Regions from separate parts of the Micromonospora sp. genome, predicted to be linked through region 1. Evidence: riboswitches for the same ligand, from Rfam matches in the RefSeq annotation. Region 1 holds a riboswitch; the other holds the start of a gene.
What was found. Region 1 has a riboswitch for cyclic di-AMP ahead of ACOJTC_RS02800 (coiled-coil domain-containing protein). Riboswitches for the same ligand answer to the same signal wherever they lie in the genome.
Positions count from the first base shown of each region.

Region 2: it holds a riboswitch for cyclic di-AMP, as region 1 does, so the genes downstream of both, ACOJTC_RS19865 (C39 family peptidase) here and ACOJTC_RS02800 (coiled-coil domain-containing protein) in region 1, are expected to answer to the same signal.

Region 1 is NZ_JBMDWU010000059.1:14,880-22,007, forward strand. Features, by position in the region: gene ACOJTC_RS02785 (alpha/beta fold hydrolase) at 1-831, shown strand, start outside; gene ACOJTC_RS02790 (HelD family protein) at 1,040-3,157, shown strand; gene ACOJTC_RS02795 (cation diffusion facilitator family transporter) at 3,265-4,179, shown strand; cyclic di-AMP (ydaO/yuaA leader) riboswitch at 4,345-4,476, shown strand; gene ACOJTC_RS02800 (coiled-coil domain-containing protein) at 4,481-5,536, shown strand; gene ACOJTC_RS02805 (SRPBCC family protein) at 5,609-6,076, opposite strand; gene ACOJTC_RS02810 (STAS domain-containing protein) at 6,175-6,537, opposite strand; gene ACOJTC_RS02815 (hypothetical protein) at 6,893-7,036, shown strand.
Region 2 is NZ_JBMDWU010000372.1:13,390-20,517, forward strand. Features, by position in the region: gene ACOJTC_RS19850 (acyltransferase family protein) at 1-885, shown strand, start outside; gene ACOJTC_RS19855 (hypothetical protein) at 1,183-1,578, shown strand; gene ACOJTC_RS19860 (hypothetical protein) at 1,714-2,475, shown strand; cyclic di-AMP (ydaO/yuaA leader) riboswitch at 2,975-3,119, shown strand; gene ACOJTC_RS19865 (C39 family peptidase) at 3,392-4,243, shown strand; gene ACOJTC_RS19870 (CDP-glycerol glycerophosphotransferase family protein) at 4,366-6,060, opposite strand; gene ACOJTC_RS19875 (D-ribitol-5-phosphate cytidylyltransferase) at 6,084-7,128, opposite strand, start outside.

The DNA of each region.
Region 1 (7,128 bases):
GTGGTCACCTACGACGCCCGGGGGCACGGCCGGTCCAGCTGCATGGCGCTGCGCACGGCGACCCTGGCCCAGCTCGGCGACGACCTCGCGGCGGTGCTGGACGAGGTCGCCCCGGCGGGGCCGGTGCTGCTCGTCGGGCACTCGATGGGCGGGATGAGCGTGATGGAGTACGCCCACCGGCACCCGTCCCACTTCGCCGCCCGTACGGCCGGGCTGGTTTTCGTCTCCACCACCGCCGAGGGCCACACCCACACGGTGTACGGCCTGTCGCCGCGGATCGCCCGGCTGATCCGGCTCGCCGAGACCACCGGGGCCGGGGTGCTGGCCCGGTGCGGCTCCTGGCGGCCACCCCGCCCGCTGTTGCGCGCCCTGGCCCCGAGCATCAGGTGGATGCTCTTCGGCGACCGCTGCTCCGGTGCCGACATCCGGCTGGTCACCTCGGCGGTGGCCCGCGCCTCGCTGCGCTCGATCGGTGGTTTCCGCGCCTCGATCGGCGCCCAGCACCGGCTGGCGACGCTCGCGGCGTTGGCGCACCTGCCGGCGGCGGCGCTGGTCGGGGACCGGGACCGGCTGACCCCGCCGCCGTGTGCGGAATCGATCGCGGCGGCGCTGCCGGCCACCGAGCTGACCGTCTGCCCCGGTGCCGGGCACATGTTGATGATGGAGCGTCCGGACGAGGTGAACGCCGCCGTCGCCGGGGTGCTCGACCGGGTGCTGTCCACCGCCGGGGCTACGCCACCGGGGCCCCGTCGTCCTGCCGACGTCCCGGCCGGCCGGGCGTGCGCCGACGTCCCGGGCGACCCGGCGTCCGCCGGGCGGACGACGCGCTGAGCCGACCCGCCGTCGCCCCGCGCGGCCGCGCCCCGGCGGGTCGGCCCGTGCGTGGGGGCGGACGACCTCCACCCCGGGCAGGCGGCGCGGTGGTGGTGGAGGTCGCGGTACGGGTATCGGCCCGCCGGGGGGTGGGCGGCTGCCCGTACCCTCATTCCGCCTGGCGTGCACCCGCGCCCGGCGTCGCCGTCGCACAGGAGCCGGTACGTTGACCGACCAGACCACCCTGGAGCAGGAGATCGCCGCCGAGCAACGGCATCTCGACCGGGTGTACGCCCGGCTCGCCGAACTGCGCCGCTCGGCCGCCCGCGCCGAGCGGGACGGCTACCGGATGGCCGGGGTCGGCACCTTCGGTGCGCTGGTGGAGCGGGACGCGATGGTCTTCCACGCCGCCCAGCGCCGGCACCTGTTGGACGCCGAGCACGAGGGGCTGGTCTTCGGCCGGCTGGACCTGCGCGACCGGCAGGTGCTGCACGTCGGGCGGCTCGGGGTGCGCGGTGACGACGCCGAGACGCTGGTGGTCGACTGGCGGGCCCCGGCCGCCGCCGCCTTCTACCGGGCCACCCCGGCGGAGCCGCTGGGGGTGGTGCGGCGGCGCACGATCAGCTCGTCGGACGAGAAGGTCACCCGGATCGAGGACGACCTGCTCGACCCGGAGGCCGCCCCGCCGGACATGCCGGTGGTGGGTGACGGGGCCCTGCTGGCGACCCTGTCCCGGGCGACCGGCCGGGGGATGCGGGACATCATCGCCACCATTCAGCGGGAGCAGGACGAGGCGATCCGGTCCCCCGGCTCGGGGGTCACCATCGTCTCCGGCGGGCCGGGCACCGGGAAGACGGCGGTGGCCCTGCACCGGGCGGCGTACCTGCTCTATGCCGACCGCAGCCGGTACGCCGGCGGCGGCATCCTGGTGGTCGGCCCGTCGGCGGTGTTCGTGGAGTACATCGCCTCGGTGCTGCCGTCGCTGGGCGAGGAGACCGCCACCCTGCACTCGCTGGGGTCGCTGTTCCCCGGCCTGTCGGCGACCCGCACGGACGGGCCCGAGGTGGCGGCGGTGAAGGGTTCGCTGCGGATGCGGCGGGTGCTGGAGCGGGCGGCCCGGGACGCGGTGCCGGACGGCCCACATGAGTTGCGGCTGCTCTACCGGGGTGCGCTGCTGCGCCTGGAACGGCGCGAGCTGGACGGCATCCGGGACCGGGCGCTGCACCGGGGGGCCCGCCGCAACGAGGTCCGCCGGGTCGGCTTCGACGGGGTGCTCGCCGCGTTGTACGCGCAGGCCCGGCGGTCGGCCGTCGCCGGCCTGCCCGAGCAGCCCGCCTTCGAGGACGAGATCATCGAGCGGCCGGAGTTCCGGGAGTTCCTCAAGGCGTGGTGGCCCCGGCTGCATCCCCGGCACGTGCTGGGCTGGTTGGCCCGGCCGGAGCGGCTGCACCGGTACGCGGCCGGCGTCCTGTCCCGGGCGGAGGTCGGGTTGCTGGTGGAGGCGTACCGGTCGCTGGACACCGAGGGGTTGACGGTGGCCGACATCGCCCTCCTCGACGAGCTGGACGCGCTGCTGGGCCAGCCGGTCCGTCCGAAGAAGGCCCGGCGGGACCCGTTCCAGCTCGCCGGTGGCGTCCGGGAGCTGAGCACCTTCGGGGAGCGGCAGCGTGCCGCGCGGGCGGCGGCCCGGGAGCGGCCGGAGGACTACCGGGACTACGCGCACGTGGTGGTCGACGAGTCGCAGGACGTCTCGCCGATGCAGTGGCGGATGATCGGCCGGCGCGGTCGGCTCGCCTCCTGGACGGTGGTGGGTGATCCGGCGCAGACCGCCTGGACGGGTGACCAGGCGGAGCTGGACCGGGCCCGGGACCAGGCGCTGGGCCGGCGGCGGCGGCACCGGTTCACGCTCTCCACCAACTACCGCAACTCGGCGGAGATCTTCGCGGTGGCGGCGGCGGAGATCCGCCGGCTCTACCCGGACCTGGAGTTGCCGAGCGCGGTGCGCTCCACCGGGGTGGACCCGGTGGCGCTGCACGTGCCGGCGGCGGAGCTGGCCCGGACGACGGCCGACGCGGTGGACACGCTGCTGGCCGAGGTGGCGGGGACGGTCGGAGTGATCACCCCGGTGCCCCGCCGCGACGAGGTCGCCGGCTGGTTGGGCGACCGGGGTGGGGCGCGCCTGCAGGTGGTGACCAGCCTCCAGGCCAAGGGCATGGAGTACGACGGGGTGGTGCTGGTCTGCCCCGGCGAGATCCGGGCCGATCCGGGCTCCGGGGTGCGGACGCTCTACGTGGCGTTGTCCCGGGCGACCCAGCGCCTCACCACCGTCGAGCCGACCGGCTGACCGACCGGGACCCGGCCCACCTGGCCGGACGTCCGACCATCACTTGCATACATAGCGATGTGAGCATAGATTGGAGCGGGTCCGCAGCGGCGACGGAGGGTGTGGACGTGGGCGCAGGTCATGACCACAGCGCGACGGTGAGCAACGCCGCGCACCGGCACCGGGGTCGGCTCTGGGCGGCGTTCGGGCTGCTCGCCGTGCTCATGGTGGTCGAGGCGGTGGCCGCCTTCGGCACCGGCTCGCTGGCCCTGCTCTCCGACGCGGGGCACATGTTCACCGACGTGCTCGGCATCGGGATGGCGCTGGCCGCGATCACCGCCACCCGGCGGGCCGCCCGGGACCCGCAGCGCACCTTCGGCCTCTACCGGCTGGAGGTGCTCGCCGCCCTGGCCAACGCCGTCCTGCTCAGCGGGGTCGCGGTCTACGTGCTGATCGAGGCGGTCCGCCGGTTCGGCGAGCCACCCGAGGTGCTGGCCGGCCCGATGCTGGTGGTGGCGGTGCTCGGCCTGCTCGCCAACATCGTCGCGTTCGGCCTGCTGCGGGAGGGCGCCAAGGAGAGCATCAACCTGCGCGGGGCGTACCTGGAGGTGCTCGGCGACCTGCTCGGTTCGGTCGGGGTGATCGTGGCGGCGCTGCTGATCGCCGGCACCGGCTGGTGGTGGGCCGACCCACTGGTCGCCGTGGCGATCGGCGTGTTCATCCTGCCCCGCACCTGGCGGCTCGGCCGGGCGGCGGTGCGCATCCTGGTCCAGGCCGCCCCGGAGCACCTGCCGGTGACCGCCGTGCACGACCGGCTGACCGCCGTGCCCGGTGTCGCCGAGGTGCACGACCTGCACGTCTGGACGCTCACCTCCGGCATGGACGTCGCCTCGGCCCACCTCACCCTGGCCGGTGACGCCGAGGTCGGCGCGGTGCTGGCGGCCGCCCGGGGCGCCCTGCGGGAGGACTTCCACATCGAGCACGCCACCCTCCAGGTCGAGCCCGGGGCGAGCCCCGGCGCATGCGGCCCCGCCCACTGGTGACCCCGCCCCGGGCCGGACGGTCAGCCCCGCCGGGTACTCCCGCACAGAGATCGCGGAAATTTGCGTCGTTTGAACCTTTTGAGGGTATTCACTCTCGTACCCTCAGTCACGAGGTAGGCAGGCGTCACACGCGTACCGGTAGGCTCGGCCCCGGTCTCCGCCAGGCAGAGGCCGCCGCCTAATCGCCCGCCCGGGCGAACCGGGGAACCACGTTCCTGGGGTGCATCCGCGTCAGCGGTAGGGATCTTCCGTCCCGAACCCGTCAGCTAACCCGGTCGGCGGCTGACGGAAGGACATCCGCATGCACGTACGCACCACCACGCGGCTGCTGGCCGCAGTCGTCACGGCGTTGGCCCTGGGCGTGTCGGCCGCGCCGTTCACCCCGGCCACCGCCGCGCCCGCCACCCGGCTCGCCGCCCCCGGCGACGACGAGGGCGGCACCCCGGCGCTGCGCGACCAGCTCGACGCCGCCAGCAAGGGCTGGCTGGAGGCCAAGGCCGCCCTGGAGCGCTCCACCAAGCGCCAGCAGGAACTCGACGGGCAGCTCAAGACCATCGAGGGGCAGCTGGTCACGCAGACCGCCAAGGTCGGCGAGATCGCCGGCGCGGCCTACCGCACCGGCCGGCTCGGGCCGATGTCAGCCCTGCTCAACAGCAACACCCCGAGCGGTTTCCTGGACCGCGCGGCAGCGCTGGAGACGGTCGCCACCCGGGAGGACCAGGAACTGCGCACGATGATCGAGACCCGGGACCAGGCCACCCGGACCCGGGCGGCGGTCACCCGGGAGATCACCGAACAGCGCAAGCAGGTCGCCACCATGGGCAAGCGCAAGGAGCAGGCCGAGCGGGCGCTGGCGGTGGCCGCCGCCGACAAGCCGGCCCCCACCTCCCGCGACTCCGGCAGCTCGGACGGCACGTCCACCAGCAACGCCAAGGGGGCGCCCCGCAACTCCGACGGCTCCTGGCCGTCCGAGTCGTGCAGCGTCAACGACCCGACGCCGGCCAACGGCTGTATCACCCCGCGTACGCTCAACGCCCTGAACCAGGCCAAGGCGGCCGGTTTCACCAGGTACGTCTCCTGCTACCGGCCCAGCGGCTCCGGCGAGCACCCCAAGGGCCGGGCGTGCGACTTCGCCGCCCAGAAGGGCGGCTTCGGCGGGGTGGCCAGTGGCGGCGACCGGACGTACGGCAACAACCTCGCCGCGTACTTCATCCGCAACGCCGACCGGCTCGGTGTGCTCTACGTGATCTGGTTCAAGCGGATCTGGCTGCCGAGCAGCGGGTGGAAGGCGTACAGCGGGGGCAACGGGGACCCGTCCAGCGACCACACCACCCCCGTGCACCTGTCGATGATCTGATCCCGGCGCGGTGGCCCGTCCGGGCAGGGCGGGCCCCCGCGGCGCGACCGTCCGGGGGGTGTCGGCGGGTCGTCAGCCGGCGGGGGGTGGGTCGCCGGCCCGGCTGTCCAGGACCGCGCCGAGGCGGCTGGCCAACCCCAGGTGGGCGGCGCGGGCCTGCCGGAAGGCGTAGCCGAACAGCGGGGCCGGCGCGGCGAGGGTGATCTCCACGTCGATCCGCAGCAGGTCACCCTCCATCCGCAGCCGGGTGTGGTTGCGTACGGTGGTGCCGGGCTGCTGGCGGGCCACCGTCACGATCTCGTCGTCGCCGGCCAGCAGCACGTCGGCCTGGTAGGTGACGGGGAACCGCAGCGGCCCCAGCTCCAGCCGGTCGGTGATCGCGTAGCTGGCCAGGGCACCCGGCCGGGCGGGCAGCCGGCGCACCCGGACGATCAGGGGATGCAGCTCCTCCTGCCGGGACAGGTCGCTCAGCAGCGCCATCGCGTCCGCCGGTGAGCAGCGCGCCTGCACCGTGTAGCTGAAGCTCTCCCGCCGGACCACCGGGCCTCCTGACCGTCGTCGGTCGCACGATCGTGCCGTACCGGAGACGGACTGGCAACGTCCCTGGTCAGTGGCGTCGACGCCGACCGGTGGCCCGGTCAGGCGCCGGGCAGGACCTCCGGGGTGGCGGCACCGGCGAAGTACGGCTCCGGGGCACCGAAGAGCCCGAGCAGGCCGGTGACCCAGAGCTGTCGGTGCACGAACCGGCTCGGCTCGGTGACGATCAGTTTGACGCCGCTGACCTCGGCGGTCTGGAAGCCGGCGACCATGGCGCTGATCCCGACGGAGTCGATGAAGGTGACGAGTCGCATGTTCAGCTCGATCCGCGCGGGCCGACCCTTGGCCAGCACCTCGGCGATCGCCTCACGTACCTCGTAGGCGGTGTCGACGTCGATCTCACCACGGGGGGCGATCTCGATGACACCGGCCGGCAGGACCGACTTCACGATCGACAGGCTCACGCGAGCACCTCCACTCGCCCGTCCCCGGGCGCCTCATCAGTACGCGGGCCGCGACCGAGAGTATTCCTCCGATGGCCTCGGTCGCCACCCCTCGGGATGAGCAATTCGCGGATCCGGACGGACCGGACCGTCCCTCTCCGCACCGTTGCTGGTCCTGTTCTCCTCAGACGAACGGCCCAGCTCGGCCGTTCCAACCGTCCCAGAGTAGCGGCCCCGGTCCACCGACACCCGGATGCGGTGCGCCGGGCGAGCCCCGCAGGCTCCCCGACGCGGCCCGCCGACTCCCCCGGTGCAGGTTGTGCGGGGTGCCTACCGTGGGCGAGAGATGGGTCACCACGATCGAGGAGACGGATCGATGCTCAGGAGACTGCTCGGGCTGGCCGGGGTCGGCGCACTACTCGCTCTCGTCCTGGCCTGCGGCTTCGGCGGCGGGGACGACGACGATGACGACGACGGGGACGATTTCGCCCGCGCCACCACCGTGGTCTCGGTGCGCTGAGCGGTGACGGTCACCCGTACGCACGGGTTTGCGACCCGGCCGGGCGGGGCACTGCTCGGACACCGGCCGGGTGACCGGTCGGCGCGAGGACC
Region 2 (7,128 bases), on a different contig from region 1:
GTCCAGGCGTGGGACCCCACCCCCGGCTACTTCTACAGCATCAACAACGTGAGCTGGTCGCTGTCCTGCGAGCTGTTCTTCTACCTCTGCCTGCCGCTGGTGCTGCCGGCGATCCGGCGGGCCCACTCCGGCGTGCTGTGGGCCGTGGTGGTGGCGGTGCCGCTGGTGATCCTGGCGCTCTGGCCCGGCCAGCAACTGCTGCCCGAGGGCAGCAACTGGTGGTTCACCCAGGTCTTCCCGCTGGTCCGCTCCACCGAGTTCTGGCTGGGCGTCGCCGCCGCCGAACTGCTGCGCCGTGGTCACTGGCGGGGCCCCGGGCTGCCCCTGGCCAGCCTGCTGTTCGTGGCCGTCTGGGTGGTGGCGCACTGGATCCCGGCCGAGATGTGGGCGGCGCTGCTGTCGGTGGGGTACATCCTGGTCATCCCGGCGGCGGCCCGCGCGGACGTGCAGGGCCGCTGGTCACCGTGGCGGCACCGCACCCTGATCTGGCTCGGTGAGGTGTCGTTCGCCTTCTACCTGGTGCACGTGCTGGTGATGATGACCGTGCTGCGGCTCACCGGGCACTGGGGCGTCGGGCTGCCCGGCTGGTCGGGGCCGCTGGCCGTGCTCGGCTTCCTGGTGGCGAACCTGGCGCTGGCCGCCGCGCTGCACCGCTTCGTCGAGACGCCGATGATGCGCCGCCTCGCCCCCCGCCGCCGCAAGCCGGCCACCACCTCCGCTCCCGGCACCGCCGCCGTTGACGGCGTTGCCGCCTCCGACACCCCGGCTGCTCCCGGCGCTGCCCGCGCTTGCGACGACGGCGTCGTGCCGGCGCCGAGAGGGGCCGATGACGGGCCGCGCGACGGCCGTCCCATCGAGTACGCCGGGCCGCGCGACCCGCGCTGACCCGCCGGCCCGGCCCGGTTCCCCTCCGGTCCCGCCGCCGGCGAGGGCGGGCCGCGGTCGGGACACCGCCCTGTTCCGGCACCGCGATGGCGGGGTCGGACCACGTCCTTCCGGTGCCCCCTGCTCCGGCCGGGCGTCGGCGCGGACGTGTTCCGTCGGCCGCGACGCGTCGCCCCATCATGGACACCAACCGGCTCTGCGGGCCCAGGCCCCGGGTGACCTGCTCCTCCGCCTGCTCGGCGCGGCGACACGCCCGGCGGTGCTGCGGGTCGGTGACCCCTTCGGTAGCGTGGCCACGTGTTCCCGGTCGCGCTCACCAGTCCCCTGTGGTGGGTCGCGCGCGGGATGTCCCGGCTGCTCGCCGGCCTCGCCGTCGCACTCGCGTTCGCCGCCGCCGGCCCCGCACCGGCCGGCCCCGCACTGTTCGACCTGGTCCCGGGCACCCTGTCGGCCGACGCGTCGCACTCCTTCCCCGCCGCCGTGGCCCTCGACACCCCGTTCGGTCGGGGCGACGGCCTCCGCTCCGCCGACCGGGCAACCGAGCGGGTCGACGTGCTGGCGTCCGAGCGGGTCGACGCCGGCGTGCACGCCGCGCCGGCCGGTCCGGCACGGGAGCTGCCGGCCGCCACCCTGGTGACACCGGGCGGTCGGGTGCCCGCCGCCGCCGGGCCCCGGGCACCCCCGGCGGGCTGAACCCGCCCCAGCGGGGGCCACCCGCCCGCCACCACCACGACCTCGTCCCCGTACCGCCCCGGGCGGGCGTTGCCCGCAACGGTCCCGCCCCGGTACGGCCCCGATCCGCCACATCCGCCCGCGAGGTGTCGACCCGTGAACACCGTGCTCTCCCAGTTCCTGATCGGGGTGCCGACCGCCACCGCGATCTGGTCCCTGCTGCTCGTCCTCGCGCTGACCGGCCTCGCCGTCCTGGTCGCCCGCCCCGAGCGGGACCAGGCGACCGAGGTGACCCCCGTCGCGCCGCCGCCGGACGCCCCGCCCCCGGTCGCCGACCTGCGCCGCTACGCCGACGAGGTGGCCGTCGCCGCCGCCGGGGCCGCCCAGACCGCCCGCCGTCACCGGGCCGCCTGGCTGGCCGCCCAGGACACCCTGGAACGGGCCTGGCAGGCGTACGACGAGGCCGAGACGACCGCCCGCCGGTTCGTCGGCGCGGGGGCGCTGCCCAGCCCGCGTACCCCCCGGACACCCGCCGAGTACGCGGGCCGGGAGCGGTGGCTGCACCAGGAGGCGGTGGCGGCGCACTGGCGGGGCGAGTTGTCGGTGGAGCGGCTGCGGGACGTCTTCGCGCACCGCGACGGCTGGGACCCGCGCCGGCACCCCGTCGAGCACGAGGTGATGCTGGCCCGGGCGGTCCGGGAGGACCGGCGTGCGGCGTACCGGGCGGCGGCCTGGCGGGAAAGCGTCGCGTGGCGGGACGCCGAGCTGGCCGCCGAGGCCGCCCGCTCCCTGGCCGCCGAGGCGTACGCGGCGACGCAGCGGGTGCGGCCGGGCCGGGTCCCGCTGCCCCGTACCGCGACGTCGGCGGCGACCCGCCCGACGCGTGCCACCCGCTGGCACCCGGCCCGGGTCGGCTGACCACCCCGGGACCGCCGCTCCCGGGCCGGACCAGGCCCGGCCCGGGATGATCGACACAATGACGCGCAGATGGCGGTGTCCGCGCCGCGTTGACCCCGCGACTTCGGCCCCGTTGCGAATGCCGTGCCCCCGCCCCGGCGGTCCCGTTGCGGGCGGTGGTCCTGCCCGGGGCCGCGCGGGCCGGGAGACCGGGGGTCCCGGGGGCCGAATCGTTATCCAGGGCGGTGTGGGTGCGGTCACGGTCCGGCGGAACCGGACAGCCCGTCACACCCGGTCACATCGACTCCGCTGATCATCGGAGGTTGCGGGTCGGCTGTCCGGTCACTGCCCTGCCGAGCCCTGACGGCCATTCGTCCCGGCCCGCACCCCCGCTGCCCGAGTGCCCCGCAAAGAAGCCGACCCGACGATGTTTGCGCAGCTCACAGGGCTTGGCGGGAGCGAAGGGTGACCAGTAGTGTCGCTGCGGTCCGGTGCGGTTTCCGATCGCAGGAGGCGACGCCGTGCCGACCCGCTCAATCGTGCATGTCACGAACCGGGGACCCACACGCACCACCTGGGGTGAATCTCCGGGCCACGGCCCGGGGTAGGGCGATCTTCCCGCCCGAATCCGTCAGCTAACCCGGTCGGCGGCAGCGGAAGGAGTTTCATCCTCGTGCAGCATGACCCCACCCCCTCGGTGGTTCCTCCACCTCGGCACCGGGGTGCCGCCGGACCGTCGCGCCTGACGCGCTGACCCGGCCGTCCACCCCGCCGCCCGACCCCGGTCGGGCGACCCGCCGACCCGTCCGGCTCCCGTCGGGCGGTCCCTGCCGAACGAGCGGCGCAACACCCGATCCGCGCGTGGCGTACCCGCCACGTGCCGGTCCGGCGTGCCCGGCCGCCTCGCCCCGTGGAGGAACACCCCGTGAAGCACCACATGAAGCGTCAGCTCCGCCGACTGGGCGCCCAGCGCCCGTACCGGATGGTCGTCGGCTCGGCGGCGGTCCTCGTCCTGGCCGCCGGTGGCACCGCCCTGGCCGCCGGGGTCGACGACGCCCCGACCGACCAGCAACGCGCCACCGCCGTGGCCGAGACCACCCCCCGCCTCGACGACGTCGCCAGCCGCGCCCAGGCCCGGGTCGCCGTCCCCGCCCCGGCCAGCCCGTCGGCCACCCCCTCGACCAGCCCGTCGGCGAGCCCCACCCCGGCGCCGCGCGTCACCCGGGCGAAGGCCCGCGCCACCGCCGACCCGGACCTGACCCGCAAGGCGACCCCGAAGCCCCCCTCGTCGAAGGTCCTGCGCTACGACTACCAGGCCCAGATCACCTACTACTACTGCGGCCCGGCCGCGGTACGCAACGCGCTCAGCGCGGCCGGCATCGAACGCGGCCAGGACGACCTCGCCGCCCAGCTGGGCACCACCGAGATGGGCACCAACTCGGCCGAGGACACCACCCGGGTGCTCAACGCCGTGGTCAAGGGCGACCCGTACCGGACCCGGATGTTCGCCGGCACCCCGAGCGACGCGCAGATCGAGCGGCTGCGGGCCGACGTGGTCGCGGCGGTCACCGACAAGCGGGCCGTGGTCGCGAACGTGGCCGGGGACGCCACCGACCTCGACGGCGGCTGGCACTCCTTCCCCGGCGGCCACTACGTCGCCGCCGTGGGCTACCGGGACAACGGCCGTACCGTGCGGATCGCCGACTCGGCCGACCCGTCGCTGCCGGCCTACTGGGTCAGCGTGACCACCCTGGCGAACTGGATCGCCACCCGGGGCTACTCCGCCTGACCGAGCCACCCCCCACCCGCCCCGGCCGCCCGCGGCCGGGGCGGTGCTCGTCATGGGGCCGATGTAGCGGTGTCAGCGGATCCGGATACCGCAACATCGGCCCGATGGCGGGCGGCCCCCGGTCAGATCCGGGGGGAGAGGGGAGCGGCGGGGGCACGGGGGGCCGGCGGGGCCCAGCCCGGCTCCAACTCCCGGCGGGCGGCGTCGAGGAAACCGTCGGCGTACGCGTCGGCGGGGAAGTCGCCCAGGTAGCGGCGCCGGGTGTCCCAGCGGGCCGCCGCCAACGGGTCGGTGTCCAGCAGGCCGGTCAGCACCTCGTCGAGGTTGGCCATGTCCCGGCGCAGCACGTAACCGGAGCGGGCCAGCGGGAACCGGTCCAGGAACTCGTCGCCGTCGACGCCCAGGTCGGTCACCGCGTACGGCTTGCCCGAGTAGAGATAGTCGGAGATGACCCCGGAGACGTCGGAGACCAGCGCGTCGGAGCGGTTGACGCAGTCGGTCAGGCTCAGCTCACGGCTGGCCGCCGCTCCCCACAGGTGCTGCCGGCCGGTACGGGTCCGGTCGGCGGCGAGCAGCTCGGTGAGCCGGGCCAGATGCCGGGCCGAGGCCGGGTTCTGCCCGGTGTACGGGTGGGCCCGCAGGATCACCGTGGCGCCCCGGTCGAGCAGCCGGCGCAGCAGCGGCTCGGCCACCGGCAGCGAGCAGTAGTTGGCGTCGGCGTGGTGACCGGTCCAGGTGGGGGTGTAGAGCACCGTCGGGGCGGCCGACGGGCGGGCCTCCCGGCGTACCTCGATGGCTTCGACCTGCGGACGACCGACCACGACGAACTTCTCGGCGGGGATCTCGACGCCGGCCCGCGCGTACCGCTCGATCGCCGCCGGACCGGCCACGAAGATCTTGTCGAAGATGGCCGAGACCGGGTTGGCGCTGGGGGCCTTGTCGCTGTCGCCGTGGTGCAGCTGCACGTGGGTGAGCTGGGTGAACCGGATGCAGTGGCTGTTCTTCGCCCCGTGGTTGACGTAGAACGCCACCCGCAGGCTGGGCACCAGCGCCTCGTCCATGGCCTTGAGGGTGGGGCAGTAGACCACCGGGGCGCTCGTCGCGGCGGCGATCGTGGGCAGGAACTCCGGCTCCCGCAGCAGCACCAGGAACGGCCGGCCGAGCCGCTCCAGGTAGGGCAGCCACATGGTGACCTGGTATTCCGAGCCGGGCGGGGCGGAGAAGTAGAGCAGGAACTCCGGCTGGTGCGCGCGCAGCGCCCGGGTCACCGGGCCGCCCCCGCCCGACGGCCGGAACCGCCGCCGGGCCAGGTCCAGGCCGACCGCACCGCAGCCGGCCGCGACCACCAGCACGACGGCCAGCGCGACCACGGCGGGCAGGGCGAACGCGGCGGCCACCGCCACCACCGCGAGCAGCCCCAGCAGGATGCCGTCGAGGCGGGCGGCGACCAGCGGGGTCCACGCCCGCACCGGCAGGTTCGCCGCGCGGATCTCCAGGTTGCCGGCGTCGCGCAGCGGCCCCACCAGCAGCACCAGGCCCAGCAGCACCAGCGCGGTCAGCACCAGCACCGGGTCGAACCCGTCGTCGAGCCGGCGGGCGTGGCCGACCAGGATGCCGGCGGCCAGCAGCACCGTCTCGGCGACGATGTCGGCGTCGGGGCGCACCCGACGTTCGTAGCCGGCGGCGGCCAGCGCGGCCACCGCCAGGGCCAGGCCCCAACCGGTGGCCCCGGTGAACGCCACCACCAGGAAGGCGACCACGGCCAAGCCGGTGGTCAGGCACCGTGCGATCAGTTTCCTGACCAGGTCACCACGCATGTCGTACCGTCTCCGGGGTCGGGTCAGCCGGCGTCAACGCCGCTGGGCAGCCGGTCCTGCTCGGCCGGGGTCGGCTGGGCCGGCACCGGGGCAGCCTCGCCGGGGGCCCGCCGGACGTCGATCACCTGGCCGGTGAGGTCGGAGATCAGCACGTCGAGCGAGGACTGGGCGACCGTCTCGGCGGCCAGCAGGGTGTGCTCCGGCTCCTCACCGAACGCCTTGGTACGCATCGGGGTGGCGGTGCGCTCCGGGTTGATGCAGTTGACCCGGACGCCGTACTCGGCCCACTCGTCGGACAGCGCCTGGGTCAGGTTGACCAGCGCCGCCTTGGTCGAGGAGTAGAGCGCGTACTGGGCCCGGCCCCGGGTGTACGAGCTGGACGTGTAGAGCAGCAGCTGACCCTTGGTCTGCTGCAGGTACGGCAGGGACTGCCGGGCGGCGATCACCGGCCCGACGAAGTTGACCTGGAGCACCCGGTCCATGGTCTCCTCGTCCATCTCGGCCAGCGCGCCCTTCTCCAGGATGCCGGCGGTGACCACCACGTGGTCGATCCGGCCGGTGGCCTCGAACGCGGTCTTCAGCGCGGCCTCGACGTCGCCGGTCTGCTCGACGTGGGTGCCGGTGCTGGAGCGGCTGAACGGGAAGACCTGCGCGCCGTACCCCCGGGCCAGCTCGGCCAGGTCGTGCCCGATGCCGTAGCTGCCGCCGAAGATGACGATCGTCCGGCCGGCCAGCTCCTCGGTGTAGCTGCGGTGCGACAGCCGGGGGGCCTGGGCGGCGGCGAGCTGGAACAGCTTGTCGGCGAGGTGCACGTCGACCGGGTGGGTGACCTTGATGTTCTCGTCCGACCCGTCGATCACCTTGATCGGGGTGCCGGGCAGGTAGCGCAGCACCACGCCGCAGTCGTCGGTGGCGGCGAAGTCCGGGTCGCCCTCGGCCCGCCGGTACGCCTCGCGGATGGTGCCCGAGCGGAACGCCTGCGGGGTCTGCCCCCGGCGCAGCCGGGACCGGACCGGGATGTCGGTGATGCACTCGTCCTCGTCGACCTGGATGATCGTGTCGGCCGAG